3 regions of the Agrobacterium sp. 22-226-1 genome follow, and region 2 is predicted to be linked to each of the others. Evidence: predicted binding sites of a transcription regulator. Region 2 holds the regulator's gene; each other region holds the start of a gene.

Region 1 (5,163 bases), on a different contig from region 2:
CCTTCGGGCAGATTGGCCGACATGGCGTCGACGGCGGCCTTCACGCCGGTCGAGATACTGAGCGTGTTCGACTGCGCCTGCCGGATGACACCGAGACCGACACCCTGCACGCCGTTGGAGCGCAGCGAGGTGGATTCATCATCCGCGCCCAGCATGACGGTCGCGACGTCCCTGAGGCGGATATTGTTCTTGATGAGAAGGTTGGAAAAGTCTTCGGGCTTCGTCAGGCTGGCGGTGGCGCGCACGACGATGTCCTGCGTCGTGCTTTTCAGCGACCCCGCCGGCACGTCGAGGGCTGCGCTGGCAAGCGCGTTCGAAACATCGGTCACCGTCAAACCGCGGCTGGCGAGCGCCGCCTGATTGAGATCGACCCGGAAAACCTTTTCCTGATCGCCGTAAAGCTCCACATCGGCCACGCCGTCGACGGCGGCCAGACGGTCGATGATCTCGTCATCCACCAGCTTGGTCAGGTCTTCCATGCTGAGCGTGGAGGAAGTGACGGCAAGGCGCATGATCGGCTGGCTGTCGGAATCCGCCTTGATGATCTGCGGCTCGTCGGCATCGTCCGGCAACTGGTTGGTAACGCGGCCGATGGCGTCGCGCACGTCATTGGCGGCAACCGCCAGATCGACATTGTCGCCGAATTCCAGCGTCACGCGGCTGGTGCCGAACTGCGAGTTGGACGAGATGGACTTGACGCCGCTGACCCGCGCCACCGCACCTTCGATGGTCTGCGTCACTTCCTGATCGATGGTTTCGGGCGCCGCCCCCTCATAGGTGGTCCTGACGCTGATCGTCGGCCGGTCGACATCAGGCAGTTCGCGCACTTCAACGCCCACCAGCGCCGCAAGGCCGGCAACGACCAGAAGCGTATTGAGAACCGCCGCCAGAATCGGCCGGCGCACGAACAATGCCGTAAAGGCGAGTTTGGAATCCTGCCCAGAGGGTGGCTGCGTCGTCATTGGCTGGCAACCTCTTCAGGCTTCGGCTGGTTGCCAACGCGGACCGCGCCGCCTTCCCTGACACGCTGAAGGCCCTCGATCACGACAGGTTCGCCATCCGCCAGCTCCGCCTTGACGAGAACGGCATCGGGATTGCGCTGCACGATCTGCACCCGCACTTTGTTCGATTTATTGTCGGCCACGCGCCAGACGTAAGAGCCTTCTGCATCCCATTGCACGGCCAGTGGATCGACCGAGGCATAGGTTTCCCCGGCAAAACGCATGGTCACGCCGAAGGACATGCCCGCCCTCAGCTCGTCCTTCTCATTGCCGAACTTCGCCCGGATACGGATCGTGCGGCTCGCCTCATCGACGCGGTTGTCGACAGCCTCGATCTCGCCCTTGAAGGTCTCACCCGGCCGGGAAATGGACGTCGCCTCCACCGGCATGCCGACCTTGATCGCGGTTGCGAACCGCTCGGGGGCCCAGAAATTGACGAGAATTTCCGAACGATCATCGATGCTGACGATGGTTGACTGCGTGGTGACGTTATCGCCGATATTGGCGGCGACAATGCCCGCCACACCCTCTATCGGCGCAACGATGTCGCGCCGCTTGAGATTGAGTTCGGCGGTGCTCAGCGCAAGCTTGGCGGCTTCTTCGGCAATCTGCGCATCCAGCACATCGAGGCGGGAGACGGATTTGAGGTTCTTGTAGGAATTGGATTTTTCAACGGCGCTGCGCAGCGCCACCTGCGCCTTGTCGCGCTCGATCACCTGCTCTTCATCGTCGAGCCGCGCCAGCACCTGGCCCTTCACGACACGAGCGCCGGACGACGTGCGAATTTCGGAAAGCGTGCCGGAAGCCTGCGGCATGACGACAACCGACTGGATCGCCTCGCCATTGCCGATGGCATTCAGCCGGTCGTTGACCGTGCCTTTCTTTACCGGGGCCGTCACCACCAGTGTGGCGTTGCCGTTGCGGCGCGCACCGCCGGCGTTTTGACCCGAACCGGGCGTAGCGGCGGCAACCTCGACGGCGCCGGCAGGCGTTTTGCCAACCCCCATGCTGGCGAGCACATTGCGGGCTTCGGGCGAATAGAAGCCCCAGAGACAGAGCCCCGCTCCCACCACGGCAACACTGACACCCACCTGTTTCCAGACCCGCATATATTTCTCCGGTTGATCCGCGCAGTATAAAGCATTCCCGAAAACCTGCGTTCCGGGACAGATGCAGTATTCCTGCTTGGCTGAGGCAAGGCAACGCACAAATCCGTTCCTTACGTAATTGTAATTTGGGCGCAAATGCCGCCCGGCGCAGCCACACGGCCCTCTAGGCCACGCATTCCTGTCGCAAATATCCGCCATTGGGCTAATCTGCCCCCGAGACGCCATAACCGGAGGAAGCCATGAGCACCGTGACGAAGACCGAAAACCCGGAAACCGACCCGCGCGTCAAGGCGGTGTTCGATGACATCCGCGCCACCCGCAAATCGGATTTCATCAACAATATGTGGCTCTACCTCGCCTTCGATGCCAATCTGCTTGAAAAGACATGGGGTGAGGTCAAGGCGGTGATGGCGACACCTTCGGCGCTCGATCCCGTGGTGAAGGAAATGCTCTATATCGCCGTTTCCGTCACCAATGGCTGCTCCTATTGCGCCCATTCCCACACGGCAGCAGCAAAAGCCAAGGGCATGACCACCGAACAACATGCCGATTTGCTGCGTGTCATCGCGCTTACCGCCAAGACCAACCAGCTTGCGGTGGCGCTGCAAGTGCCCGTTGACGCCGCTTTCGACGCTGACAGGCAGGCATGAAACGAAAAAATGCCTTGGAATGGGCGTTTTGACGGTTGATACCGGAATAAAAGCAGAACACGGTTCTGGCCTTTATATCCCGAATCACTACATTGGGCCGCATGAGCAACAGTTTTGACGATATGCCGTTCTTCGATGAGGAACCCGCCGCACCGCGCAGGGCAACGAACAATGCCGGTGCGGAAAGCGGCGGCGGGCTTGGCATTGCCGCCCGCGCCATGGCGGCGCGCGATCAGACGCGTGCTGCGCCCGACTATCTTTCCGGCCTCAATCCGGAACAGCGCGAGGCCGTGGAAACGCTTGACGGACCCGTTCTCGTGCTCGCCGGCGCCGGCACCGGCAAGACCCGCGTTCTGACGACCCGCATCGCCCATATTCTGGCCACCGGCCGCGCCTATCCGAGCCAGATTCTTGCCGTGACCTTTACCAACAAGGCTGCCCGCGAGATGAAGGAACGTATCGGCGTTCTGGTCGGCGGCGCTGTCGAGGGCATGCCCTGGCTCGGCACCTTCCACTCCATCGGCGTCAAGCTCCTGCGCCGCCATGCTGAACTCGTCGGCCTGAAATCGGACTTCACCATTCTCGATACCGATGATGTCGTGCGGCTGATCAAGCAGCTCATTCAGGCAGAAGGGCTGGACGACAAGCGCTGGCCGGCAAAACAGTTCGCCGGCATGATCGACGGCTGGAAGAACAAGGGCCTGACACCGCCGGATATTCCGGAGGGCGACAGCCGCGCTTTCGCCAATGGTAAGGGCCGCGAACTTTACACCGCCTATCAGAACCGCCTGAAAACGCTGAACGCTTGCGATTTCGGCGACCTTCTGATGCATCCCATCAGCATCTTCCGCCGCCACACCGATATTCTGAAGGAGTATCACCAGAAGTTCCGTTACATTCTGGTGGACGAATATCAGGACACCAATACGGCGCAATATATGTGGCTCAGGCTGCTTGCCCAACGCGCCAAGGGTGAGCCGCAGAATGTCTGCTGCGTGGGTGATGACGACCAATCGATCTATGGCTGGCGCGGCGCGGAAGTGGACAATATCCTCCGCTTCGACAAGGATTTCCCCGGCGCCAAGGTCATCAAGCTCGAACGCAACTACCGCTCCACGGAGCATATTCTCGGCGCGGCCGGCCATCTGATCGCCCATAATGAGGGCCGTCTCGGCAAGACGCTGTTCACCGAACGCAGCAGCCCCGACGATGAAAAGGTCGTGGTGCATGCCGCCTGGGATTCCGAGGAGGAAGCCCGCGCTGTCGGCGAGGAAATCGAACAGCTTCAGCGCAAGAACCATAATCTGAACGACATGGCGATCCTCGTTCGCGCCTCCTTCCAGATGCGCGAGTTTGAAGACCGTTTCGTCACGCTTGGCCTCAATTACCGCGTCATCGGCGGCCCGCGCTTTTATGAGCGCCTCGAAATCCGCGACGCCATGGCCTATTTCCGCCTTGTCTGCCAACCGGCCGACGATCTCGCCTTCGAGCGGATCGTCAACACGCCGAAGCGTGGTCTTGGCGATACGACGATCCGTAACCTGCACGACTATGCCCGCGCCCGCGATATTCCGATGCTGGCAGCGGCCGCCGACATCATCGAGACCGACGAGCTGAAGCCGAAGGCGCGCAAGGCGCTGTTTGATGTGGTGCAGGATTTCCGCCGCTGGCAGGGTCTGCTGGAAAACACCGAGCACACCACCCTTGCCGAGCAGATTCTCGACGAAAGCGGCTATACCGCCATGTGGCAGGCCGACAAGACGGCTGAAGCGCCCGGACGGCTTGAGAACCTGAAGGAACTCATCCGCTCGATGGAGGCCTTCGAGAGCATGCGCGGCTTCCTTGAGCACGTAGCCCTCGTCATGGATGCCGAACAGAACGAAAATCTCGATGCCGTCTCCATCATGACGCTGCATTCCGCCAAGGGTCTGGAATTCGACACCGTCTTCCTGCCCGGCTGGGAAGAAGGTCTGTTCCCGCACCAGCGGGCGCTGGACGAAGGCGGGCGCTCCGGTCTGGAAGAAGAACGCCGCCTCGCTTACGTTGGCATCACCCGCGCCAAGAAGCTCTGCCATATCTGGTTCGTGTCGAACCGGCGCATTCACGGGCTGTGGCAATCCACCCTGCCCTCGCGTTTCCTCGATGAATTGCCGCCCGCCCATGTGGATGTCGCGGCATCCGACAGCAGTTACGGCGGTTATGGCGGACGCGGCGGCTACGGCCAGTCGCGCTTCGACAAGGCCGATCCCTTCACCAACAACTATTCCACCCCCGGCTGGAAGCGCGCGCAGCAGAACCGCAGCGACGCCACCCGTGACAATTGGGGCACCCGCTCCGGCCATGCGGTGGAACGCATCGGTTATGGCGAAAGCGGCCCGCGCACCCGCACGATCGACGGCGAAC
Region 2 (5,163 bases):
CCAGACGCAGTCTTTCCCGATGCTGGCGCTGCCGTTCTTCATGCTTGCGGGCACGCTGATGCTCGGCGGCAAACTTGGAACCCAGCTTCTGGAGCTGGCCTCCAAGGCCATGCAGCGCTGGCGCGGCGGCCCGCTTTCCACCACCGTCATTTCCTCGGTCGTGTTCGGCGGCGTTTCCGGCTCGGCGGTCGCCAATGCGAGCGCACTCGGCTCGGTGCTCATTCCATGGCAAAAGCGCCAGGGCTACCCCGCTCCCCTCTGTGCGGCCAACAATGCCACCTCGGCCGTCATCGATGTGCTCATTCCGCCGTCGATCCCGATGATCCTCTATTCGCTGGTCAGCGGCGTCAGCATCGCCAATCTGTTCATCGCCGGCATTCTGCCGGGCCTGCTCATGGCGGTCGGTTTCATCTTCGTCTGCTGGGCCATTGCCGTGCGGCGGGGCTATGCGGTGCGTGACGAAAGCATCCGCAAGCGCGATCTGGCGCTACTTGCATTCCGCAGCCTGCCGGCGATCCTCCTGCCGATCCTGATCATCCTCGGCCTGCGCTTCGGCTTTGCAACGCCGACCGAAGTGGCCGTTCTTTCCGTCGTCTATTCGCTCGTGCTCAGCATCTTCTTTTATCGCGATCTGACGTGGAAGCGTTTCTGCGACAATTTCGTCGAGGCAGGCTCTGCAACCGGCGTCGTCATGCTGGTCATCATGGGCAGTGCGGCGGTGGGCTGGGTGCTCACCTTCGATCAGGCGCCCCAGCATTTCGCCACCTGGGTGGCGGAGAATATCTCCAACCCGATCCTGATCATTCTGATGATGAACGTCCTGATGCTGATCATCGGCATGCCGCTCGATCTGCCGCCGTCGATCCTGCTGCTCGGACCGATCTTCGTGCCGCTTGCGGATATGATCGGGCTCGACCGGGTGCAGCTCGGCATGATGATGGTGATCAATCTCGGTATCGGGCTCTATACGCCACCGATCGGCACCACGCTCTTCATCTCGTCCTCCATAGCCAGAGCGCCGCTCGGCGCGACGACGAGGGAATTGTGGCCGTTCTTCACCATGGCGATGCTGCTTCTCATCGCAGTCAGCTTCATTCCTGCGCTCACGATCTACTGACGTTCGGCCCGTAGCAAATCGGCAGCCAGAAACCACCGGTCGGTCTCCACGGTCGGTGGTTTTAGTATTCAAGACGTGCCGCCTACGTCGTTAAATCTGCTTTGTTCATGGTTTCGACGATCAAATCACGATCTGCGATGCACCCTTCACGAAATTTTAGGGGATTGCGGAACACATATGGAACATATAGTGTTCGTTCTGTATTTGTTTCGCGACTTCAACGACGATTCTCAAGGGTGTTTTCCTCATGCTCACGCGCAAACAGCAGGAATTGCTTCTCTTCATTCATGAAAGAATGAAAGAGTCCGGCGTGCCGCCCTCCTTCGATGAAATGAAGGACGCTCTCGATCTTGCATCCAAATCCGGCATCCACCGGCTGATCACCGCACTCGAGGAGCGCGGCTTTATTCGCCGGCTACCTAACAGGGCGCGGGCGCTGGAAGTGATCAAATTGCCTGAGGCCTATGCTCCGGGTGCAAGGCCGCAGCGCGGCTTCTCGCCGAGCGTCATCGAAGGCAGCCTCGGCAAGCCAAAGACGCCGGAGCCGGCCCCTGCCCCCAAGGCGCCGGCCAATGATCTCGGTGGCGCCGTCACCGTGCCGGTCATGGGCCGTATCGCCGCCGGTGTGCCGATTTCCGCCATCCAGAACAACACCCATGATGTGGCCGTGCCGGTCGACATGCTCGGCTCGGGCGAACATTACGCTCTTGAGGTCAAGGGCGACTCGATGATCGAAGCCGGCATTTTTGATGGCGATACCGTCATCATCCGCAACGGCAACACGGCCAATCCTGGCGATATCGTCGTAGCACTGGTGGATGATGAAGAAGCGACCCTGAAGCGTTTCCGTCGCAAGGGAGCCTCCATCGCACTGGAAGCCGCCAACCCCGCCTATGAGACCCGTATTTTCGGGCCGGATCGGGTGAAAATCCAGGGCAAGCTGGTTGGGCTGATCCGGCGCTACCATTAATTGGCAGCCCGCTTTTTTCGCTAAGGGCGTCATCGAGACGATGGCGCTCCCTTTGAGGCATCTTGGCTTGTTCTCTGGAACAGAGCGGCTCTGCGGAAGTAAAGAGAGGGGGTTTTTCGCCCTCATCTCCGGGCGGTGACGTAGATATGCCTCCTTCTCCCTGCCCTCACCTTGCCATTCATCAACGCGGCTTATGGGAGCCATGGATTATTTGCAATATTCCAAGGGCCATCCGCCGGTATAGAAATGCGCGTCATATCGGGGAAACACGTCATGTATGATCTTTATATCGCCAACAAGAACTATTCCTCATGGTCGCTGCGGCCGTGGGTGTTGATGCGCACGCTCGGCATCGCCTTCGATGAAAAACTCGTTCCCTTCGGCGAAGGCGTTTCCTTCTCCACCTTCTCGCCGACCGGCAAGGTGCCCTGCCTTGTCGATGAGGGCGTGACAATTTGGGAAACGCTGTCGATCGCCGAATATCTGGCGGAAAGACATCAGGGCGTCTGGGCGAGCGACAAGCAGGCAAGGGCCTGGTCACGGTCGGCGGCGAGCGAAATGCATGCGGGCTTTTCCTCGCTGCGCAATCTCTACCCCATGTCGGTCGGCATTCGCGTAAAACCGAAGGGTGGCGATACCGGGCTTGCGGCCGATATAAAGCGCATCGATACGCTGTGGAGCGAAGGACTCGCGAAATTCGGCGGGCCCTTTCTTGCCGGCCAGAAATTCACGGCGGTCGATGCCTTCTTCTGCCCGGTGGCATTTCGTTTCCAGACTTATGGCGCGGAACTTTCCCCCGCAGCGAAAGCCTATTGCGACCGGCTGCTCGCCCTTCCCGCCATGCGCGAATGGTACGAGGCCGGGCTGAAGGAAGTCTGGCGCGATGTGGCGCATGAAGAGGAAATTAGCGGGATCGGCGAATTGACCGCGGATCTGCGCATCAAGGCCTGACGACCCATGCTGGCGGCGCTCTATTGCGATGCCGCCAGCAACCGCATGACGGCATCGGGCACGTCGCGATCGAACCGGCCGCTTTTCCAGTCGTAATAGCGATGTTCGCTCCAGGGCCTGTCCATGCCGGCGATTGCGGCGCGCAGCCTGCCGACTACCCCTGCCTGATCGCTGCCGGCGAAGTCCATTTCCAGCGAACCGATCCGCCGCAGGATATCGCGGTTCAGCAGAAGTGCGCCCGAGCGGCATTGCGAGAAGGACGTTCTGCGGGAGACGATAACGATATCGGCGATATCGCAAGCCTTTCCGGCAAAGCGGCCATCTTCCAGAACGATGATCCATTCGCCGCTTCCCGCGCGCGCAACGCACCATGTGCCTTTGCTGCAGGTGAAAACACCGGGCTCGGCGTCTCTCAGGGCCGCCGTCATCTGCCGTGCAACCGCGCTCATCTCTTGCGGATCAAGCTTCGCCTTCGGGGCCAAAGCCACGGTGTTTGCCGTGGCCTCGGTCTTTAGAAAGACCGGCGGCACAGGCTGTTCCGGTAAAAGCAGCGCCCTTTGCCATTGGCCATAAACGAAACCCTGCGGCTGAGCCTTCGTCGTGTAGGCTTTGCCGTCCTCCAGCAGCGCCACCAGCTCGCCATCCTCATGAACAAGCAGGTCGGGCAGATCGCGATAGGCCATGGCGGATGACAGGCCGAAGGCGAGGAGCAGAAGCGGCATGCCCAGAAGCGCAAGCCGGCTGCGCAGCAATGTCAGCAGCAGAAAACCAGCCGAGGCAAGTCCCAGAAACCACCCGTGAGGCCGGCCCGTCGCAGCGCTTCCGCCCCAGGACGCCACTTCCTGTGCAACCTCGATGACGAGGGCCATGCCGTAACCCATGACCTTCAGAAATGGAGCGTCGAGCCCGAAAGGCATCAACAGCATGGCGACGAGGCCGAAAGGCATGACAATCAGCGACATCAGCGGCATGGCGGCCAGATTGGCGAAAAGTCCATAGGTGGTGACACGCTGAAAATGCTCGACCGAATAGATTGCCGTCGAAAGACCGCCGATCAGCGACGTCGTGATGACACCGCCAACGATGGCGCCCGCCGTTTGCGCCACCGTCATCCATGCCGGTTTGCGCCCGATGAACAGACGCTCGCGATCAATACGCCAGCGGCTCCAGGCGGCATAGGACGCGACGAGCGCGATGGTCGCGGCAAAAGACATCTGGAAGCTCGGACCCATGATTTCCGAGGGCGAAAAAGCGAGAATGACCAAAGCGGAAAGCGCAACATTCCTGAGGCTGAGCGAGGGTTGATCGAACAGCACAGCGATCAGCATCACCGACATCATCAGCCAGGCGCGTTCGGCGGAAACGGCGAAACCTGAAATCAGGTAATAGGCAAGCGTCATCAAGAGCGCGGCGAAAGCCGAAATCTTCTTCACGGGCCAGCGCTGCGCGAATGCCGGAAAAAGGCTGAAGGCAAGCCTGAGTCCTACGAAGAATATGCCCGACGCCAGCGCCATGTTGAGCCCGGATATGGCGACGATATGGGCAAGGCCGGAGAGCCGTAACGCTTCCATCGTTTCGGCGGATATGGCCTGTCTCTCATCGGTGACGATGGAGGCGGCGAAGGCTCCCGCATCGCCACCGATGGTGTTGCGGATGCGTTCGGCAATGGCGGTGCGAAGGCCATAGAGCCGCATGTCGGCCCATTCCTGCCAGCCCGTCTTCGCGTCGATGCCGGGTGAAGTGAGCGTCTGTGGCGGCTTGTAGAAGAATCCGGTCGCGCCTATGCCCCTGAAATAGGAGGCGAAGGCGAAATCATTGAGCCCCGGCAAGGCCGGGCCGGATGGCGGCGAGAGCCGCGCCTTGCCACGAATGGTCGCGCCGAGTGCGGCGGGCTCGCCTCCCCCGCGTGACAGGAGCGAGATCTTGCCCGGCGGGCGTGACAATGCCGGCGCCTCCGTTGCGGTGAGTTGCACCACATATCGCCAGTCCCCGCGCGCATCCACCTCCCTTCGGGTCACCGTGCCGGTAATGGTGGTGGTAACGGGCGTATCCAGCACCACCGTTCCCGCACGCCATGTTTCGACCCCGGCGAAAAGCATGCCCAGCAAAAGCAGCGCGAAAAGGC
Region 3 (5,163 bases), 110 kb from region 2:
CCTCGGTCGCTCCCTTCGATGTCGTGATCATCAACATGAAGGCTGGCGATGCTGCCTGTGATGCGGCTTGCGAAAAGCTGTATTACTCGCTCTCCAACGCCGGCAAGGATGTTCTTTACGACGACACGGACGACCGTGCAGGCCAGAAATTCGCCACCGCCGACCTGATCGGCGTGCCGCTGCAGATCATCGTCGGCCCGCGTTCGGTCGCGAATGGCGAAGTCGAAGTGAAGGATCGCAAGACCGGCGAGCGGGAGACCGTGACGATCGAGGCGGCGATGAACAGGGTGCTCGGCTAAGAGCGAGCTGAAGACGGAGCGGCTTCACCCGAAGTCCGCTCCGGTTTCGTAACGCAGATGCCGCAGAAATATGGGCCGGTTTTCGGAAAAGACCGGCCTTGCAGTTTGAGATCAGGGAGACGACATGGCACAAGCCGAGGCTGACAAGGGTGCGGCTGTTTCCGCCGGGGCAAAGACTGCCCGGCCGTTTTCCGCTTTTGAACGCATGGTGGCCTGGCGTTATCTGCGGTCGCGGCGCAAGGAAGCGTTCATTTCCGTCATTGCCGGGTTTTCCTTTGTCGGCATCATGCTGGGCGTGGCGACGCTCATCATCGTCATGGCGGTGATGAACGGGTTCCGCACCGAGCTCATTTCGCGTATTCTCGGCATCAACGGCCATATGATCGTGCAGCCGATCGACCAGCCCTTCAATAATTATGATGAGCTGGCGAAGAAGTTTGCCGCCGTTCCCGGCGTCACCATGGCCCTGCCGCTGGTGGAAGGCCAGACGCTCGCCTCCGGCCGCGGCGGCGCGGGCTCCGGTGCGCTGGTGCGCGGCGTGCGCCAGGAGGATATCGACAAGGTCAAGGAAGTCGCCACCAACATCAAGACCGGCGATCTGGTCGGCTTCATGGCCGGAGATGGCGTTCTCGTCGGCTCAAGGCTCGCCGCCCAGCTCGGCGTAACGGCCGGTGACGACATTACCCTCATTTCCCCGGAAGGCGACGTGACGCCGATGGGCGTCAATCCGCGCGTCAAATCCTACAAGATATCCGGCGTCTTCGAGATCGGCATGTCGGAATATGACGCCTCGATGATCTATATGCCCCTGTCCGAAGCCCAGCTTTATTTCAATGCCGAAGGCCTCGTGCAATCCATCGAGCTTTATGTCAGCCGCCCCGACGATGTCGACGGAATCCGCCCGCTGGTGGAGCAGGCCGCCGAACGGCAGATCTATATCACCGACTGGAGACAGCGGAACCAGACCTTCTTCTCCGCCCTGCAGGTGGAAAGAAACGTGATGTTCATGATCCTCACCCTCATCGTTCTGGTGGCGGCGCTGAACATCATTTCCGGCCTCATCATGCTGGTGAAGGACAAGGGTAGCGACATCGCCATTCTGCGCACAATGGGCGCAAGCTCCGGCTCCGTGATGCGCATCTTCTTCATGACCGGGGCAGCCATCGGCATGGTCGGCACCTTTGCCGGCGTGGCGCTCGGCGTCATCGTCTGCCTCAATGTGGAATCCATCCGGCAGTTCTTCTCGTGGATATCCGGCACGGTGCTGTTTGATCCGCAGCTTTATTTCCTGAGCCAGCTTCCGGCCGAAATGGATATCAGCGAGACCATTTCCGTTGTCATCATGGCGCTGACGCTCTCTTTCCTGGCAACGATCTTTCCAGCATGGCGGGCTTCCAAGCTCGATCCGGTGCAGGCCCTGCGTTACGAATAAGGACCGCTTCGCAATATGGCAAAAAAAACAGTGCTGCGGCTTACTGGCGTCGAGAGAACCTATGGTCAGGGCGAGACGTCGCTTTCCATTCTGCGCAAGGCTGATTTCGAATTGAAGAGCGGCGAGATGGTGGCGCTGGTCGCCCCTTCGGGAACCGGCAAATCCACGCTGCTGCATCTGGCGGGACTTCTCGAACATCCAGATGCCGGCGAGGTCTATATCAACGGCGCACCCTGCAATGACCTGCCGGATGAAACGCGAACCGCGATCCGCCGCAGCGATATCGGTTTTGTCTACCAGTTCCATCACCTCCTGCCGGAATTCTCGGCGGTGGAAAATGTGATGATGCCGCAGCTCATCGCCGGTCTGACACAGGCCGAAGCCCACAAGCGCGCCAGTGCGCTGCTCGACTATATGCGGGTGGGGCATCGCGGTGAGCACCGCCCGGCGGAACTCTCCGGCGGTGAACAGCAGCGTGTCGCCATCGCCCGCGCGGTCGCCAATGCGCCGCTGCTGCTGCTCGCTGATGAGCCGACCGGCAATCTCGATCCGGAAACAGCGCATTATGTTTTCGACGCGCTGGAGGCTCTGGTACGCCAATCCGGCCTTGCGGCGCTGATCGCTACCCACAATCATGAACTCGCCGCCCGCATGGACCGGCGCGTGACGCTGGCCGACGGCAAGATCGTCGATTTCTGAGCTGGTAAGTCGATCCGTCCGGTGCTCTCCAGAGAACGCCGGTTCTTCTCATTTGAATTTTTTCTGAACCCGGCGGTGTTTTTACCTCCGGGTTTTTTCGTTTTGGAGTCAGTGGCTTGCTGTTCCCCATGCGGGAACCGAAGGCGATTCTGCGGCATTAGCAAGGGGAATATCAGCAAAACCCTGTTGACAATCGAACAAAATGAGAACAAAATTGGAACATAACGAGTAAGGAGAGACCAATGACTGATTTCATCCGTGACGTTGCCGCTTTCGCCTCCATCGCTGTCTTCGTAGCCAGCTTTTCGGTGATCCTCACCGCCCTGTGAAGGGCACGCCGGCGCAGAAACCTGTATGGACGCCGTAAAGCGGTGGACTTTGAGCGCCGGAAATCGGAAAATCGCCCCCTCGATTCAGAATGACAGGATTATGATATGGGCGATGCGATTGTGCGTGGAGAGACCTCTGGCGAAACGCTGAAAACTCCCGGTTTCGTCCATTTGCGGGTTCATTCCGCCTATTCCCTGCTTGAGGGGGCCTTGCCCCTCAAGAAAATCATGTCCAAGGCCGTCGCCGACGGCCAGCCGGCCATTGCCATTACCGATACCAACAACCTCTTTGTCGCGCTGGAATTTTCCGAAAAGGCGCGCGATGAAGGTTTGCAGCCCATCATCGGCTGCCAGCTGTCGATCGACATGCAGGATGCGGCGGAGGACCGCCGCAACCACAACAGCCACCTTCAGAAACTTCCCGCCATAGTGCTCCTTGCCGCCAATGCCGAAGGTTACGAGCGGCTGGTGGATATCGTCAGCCGCGCCTATCTGGAAGGCGAGGGCAGCGGCCATTCCGTGCATATTACCCGTGCATGGCTGGAGGAAGCTTCCAATGCCGGCCTGATCGCGCTGACGGGCGCTTCCGGCGGTCCGGTGGATATGGCCTTGAAGGAAGGTCACGCTGCCCAGGCGAAGGAACGGCTGCTGACGCTGAAGTCACTCTTCGGTGATAGGCTTTATATCGAATTGCAGCGCCAGTCCGGTTATGACCGCTCGCATGAGCGGCGCATGATCGGCCTTGCTTATGACCATGATATTCCGCTGGTTGCCACCAACGAGGCGTTTTTCCCTTCCAAGGCCGATTACGAGGCGCATGATGCGCTGATGGCGGTGGCGCATAACGCCATTGTCTCCGATGACAGCCGGTTCCGGCTCACGCCCGATCATTACCTCAAAAGTCGGGCGGAAATGGCGGCGCTGTTTGCCGATCTTCCCGAGGCGCTGGAAAATACCGTCGAGATCGCGCTGCGCTGCTCCTATGTGCTGAAGAAGCGCGGGCCGATCCTGCCGCGTTTTACCGGCGCCAGCGACGACCCGGAGGCGGCGGAACACGCCGAAGCCGAAGAGCTTCGCCGCCAGGCGGTGGAGGGGCTGGATCAGCGGCTGGCGGCGCTCGGCATGGCGGCCGGCTATACCGAGCAGGACTATCGCGACAGGCTGGATTTCGAACTCGGCGTCATCTCGCGCATGAAGTTCCCCGGTTACTTCCTGATCGTTGCCGACTTCATCAAATGGGCCAAGCAGCACGATATTCCGGTCGGGCCGGGCCGCGGTTCGGGTGCGGGCTCGCTTGTCGCTTACGCGCTCACGATTACCGATGTCGATCCTCTGCGCTTCTCGCTGCTGTTCGAACGCTTCCTCAATCCCGAACGCGTTTCGATGCCCGACTTCGATATCGACTTCTGTCAGGATCGTCGCGAAGAGGTGATCCGTTACGTGCAGGCCAAATATGGCCGTGAGCAGGTGGCGCAGATCATCACCTTCGGTTCGCTGCAGGCGCGCGCGGCCCTGCGCGACGTCGGCCGCGTGCTGGAAATGCCCTATGGGCAGGTGGACAAGATCTGCAAGCTGGTGCCCAACAACCCGGCCAACCCGACACCGCTGTCGAAAGCGATCGAGGAAGAGCCGCGCCTGCAGGAAGAGGCGGACAAGGAGCCGGTGGTTGCCCGCCTCCTGGATATCGCCCAGAAGATCGAAGGGCTTTACCGCCACGCCTCCACCCACGCCGCCGGTATCGTCATCGGTGACCGCCCGCTGTCGAAGCTGGTGCCGATGTATCGCGATCCGCGCTCGGATATGCCGGTCACCCAGTTCAACATGAAATGGGTGGAAAGCGCCGGTCTCGTCAAATTCGACTTCCTCGGCCTGAAGACGCTGACGGTGCTGAAGGTGGCCGTCGATTTTGTTGCCAAGCGCGGCATCAAGGTCGATCTCGCGGCGATTCCGCTCGATGACGCCAAAACCTACGAGATGCTCTCGCGCGGCGAAACCATCGGCGTGTTTCAGGTGGAAAGTGCCGGCATGCGCAAGGCGCTGATCGGCATGCGGCCGGACTGCATCGAGGACATCATCGCGCTGGTGGCGCTTTATCGCCCCGGCCCGATGGAAAACATTCCGGTCTATAATGCCCGCAAACATGGCGAGGAGGAACTGGAATCGATCCATCCGACCATCGACCATCTGCTCAAGGAAACGCAGGGCGTTATCGTCTATCAGGAACAGGTGATGCAGATCGCCCAGGTTCTCTCCGGTTATTCGCTCGGCGAAGCCGATCTTCTGCGCCGCGCCATGGGCAAGAAGATCAAGGAGGAGATGGACAAGCAGCGCGAGCGTTTCGTCGACGGCGCCATCGAGAACGGCGTCTCGAAGCCGCAGGCCAACACCATCTTCGACCTTCTCG

The links. Region 2 encodes LexA, which represses DNA repair genes until DNA is damaged. Its sites were predicted from a motif close to TGTTCNNNNTGTGTTCNG; they were not measured.
Region 1: the regulator LexA is predicted to act here: its motif matches at 2,803-2,820, upstream of ACQZ5K_RS08745 (ATP-dependent helicase).
Region 3: the regulator LexA is predicted to act here: its motif matches at 2,635-2,652, upstream of dnaE (DNA polymerase III subunit alpha).

Annotation. Positions count from the first base shown of each region.
Region 1 is NZ_JBNWCP010000004.1:148,553-153,715, reverse strand. Features, by position in the region: gene ACQZ5K_RS08760 (efflux RND transporter permease subunit) at 1-962, opposite strand, end outside; gene ACQZ5K_RS08755 (efflux RND transporter periplasmic adaptor subunit) at 959-2,110, opposite strand; gene ACQZ5K_RS08750 (carboxymuconolactone decarboxylase family protein) at 2,350-2,760, shown strand; gene ACQZ5K_RS08745 (ATP-dependent helicase) at 2,862-5,163, shown strand, end outside.
Region 2 is NZ_JBNWCP010000003.1:144,254-149,416, reverse strand. Features, by position in the region: gene ACQZ5K_RS06460 (TRAP transporter large permease subunit) at 1-1,117, shown strand, start outside; gene lexA (transcriptional repressor LexA) at 1,365-2,087, shown strand; gene ACQZ5K_RS06450 (glutathione S-transferase family protein) at 2,361-3,038, shown strand; gene ACQZ5K_RS06445 (ComEC/Rec2 family competence protein) at 3,059-5,163, opposite strand, start outside.
Region 3 is NZ_JBNWCP010000003.1:35,303-40,465, forward strand. Features, by position in the region: gene proS (proline--tRNA ligase) at 1-299, shown strand, start outside; gene ACQZ5K_RS05915 (lipoprotein-releasing ABC transporter permease subunit) at 424-1,731, shown strand; gene ACQZ5K_RS05920 (ABC transporter ATP-binding protein) at 1,747-2,430, shown strand; gene dnaE (DNA polymerase III subunit alpha) at 2,865-5,163, shown strand, end outside.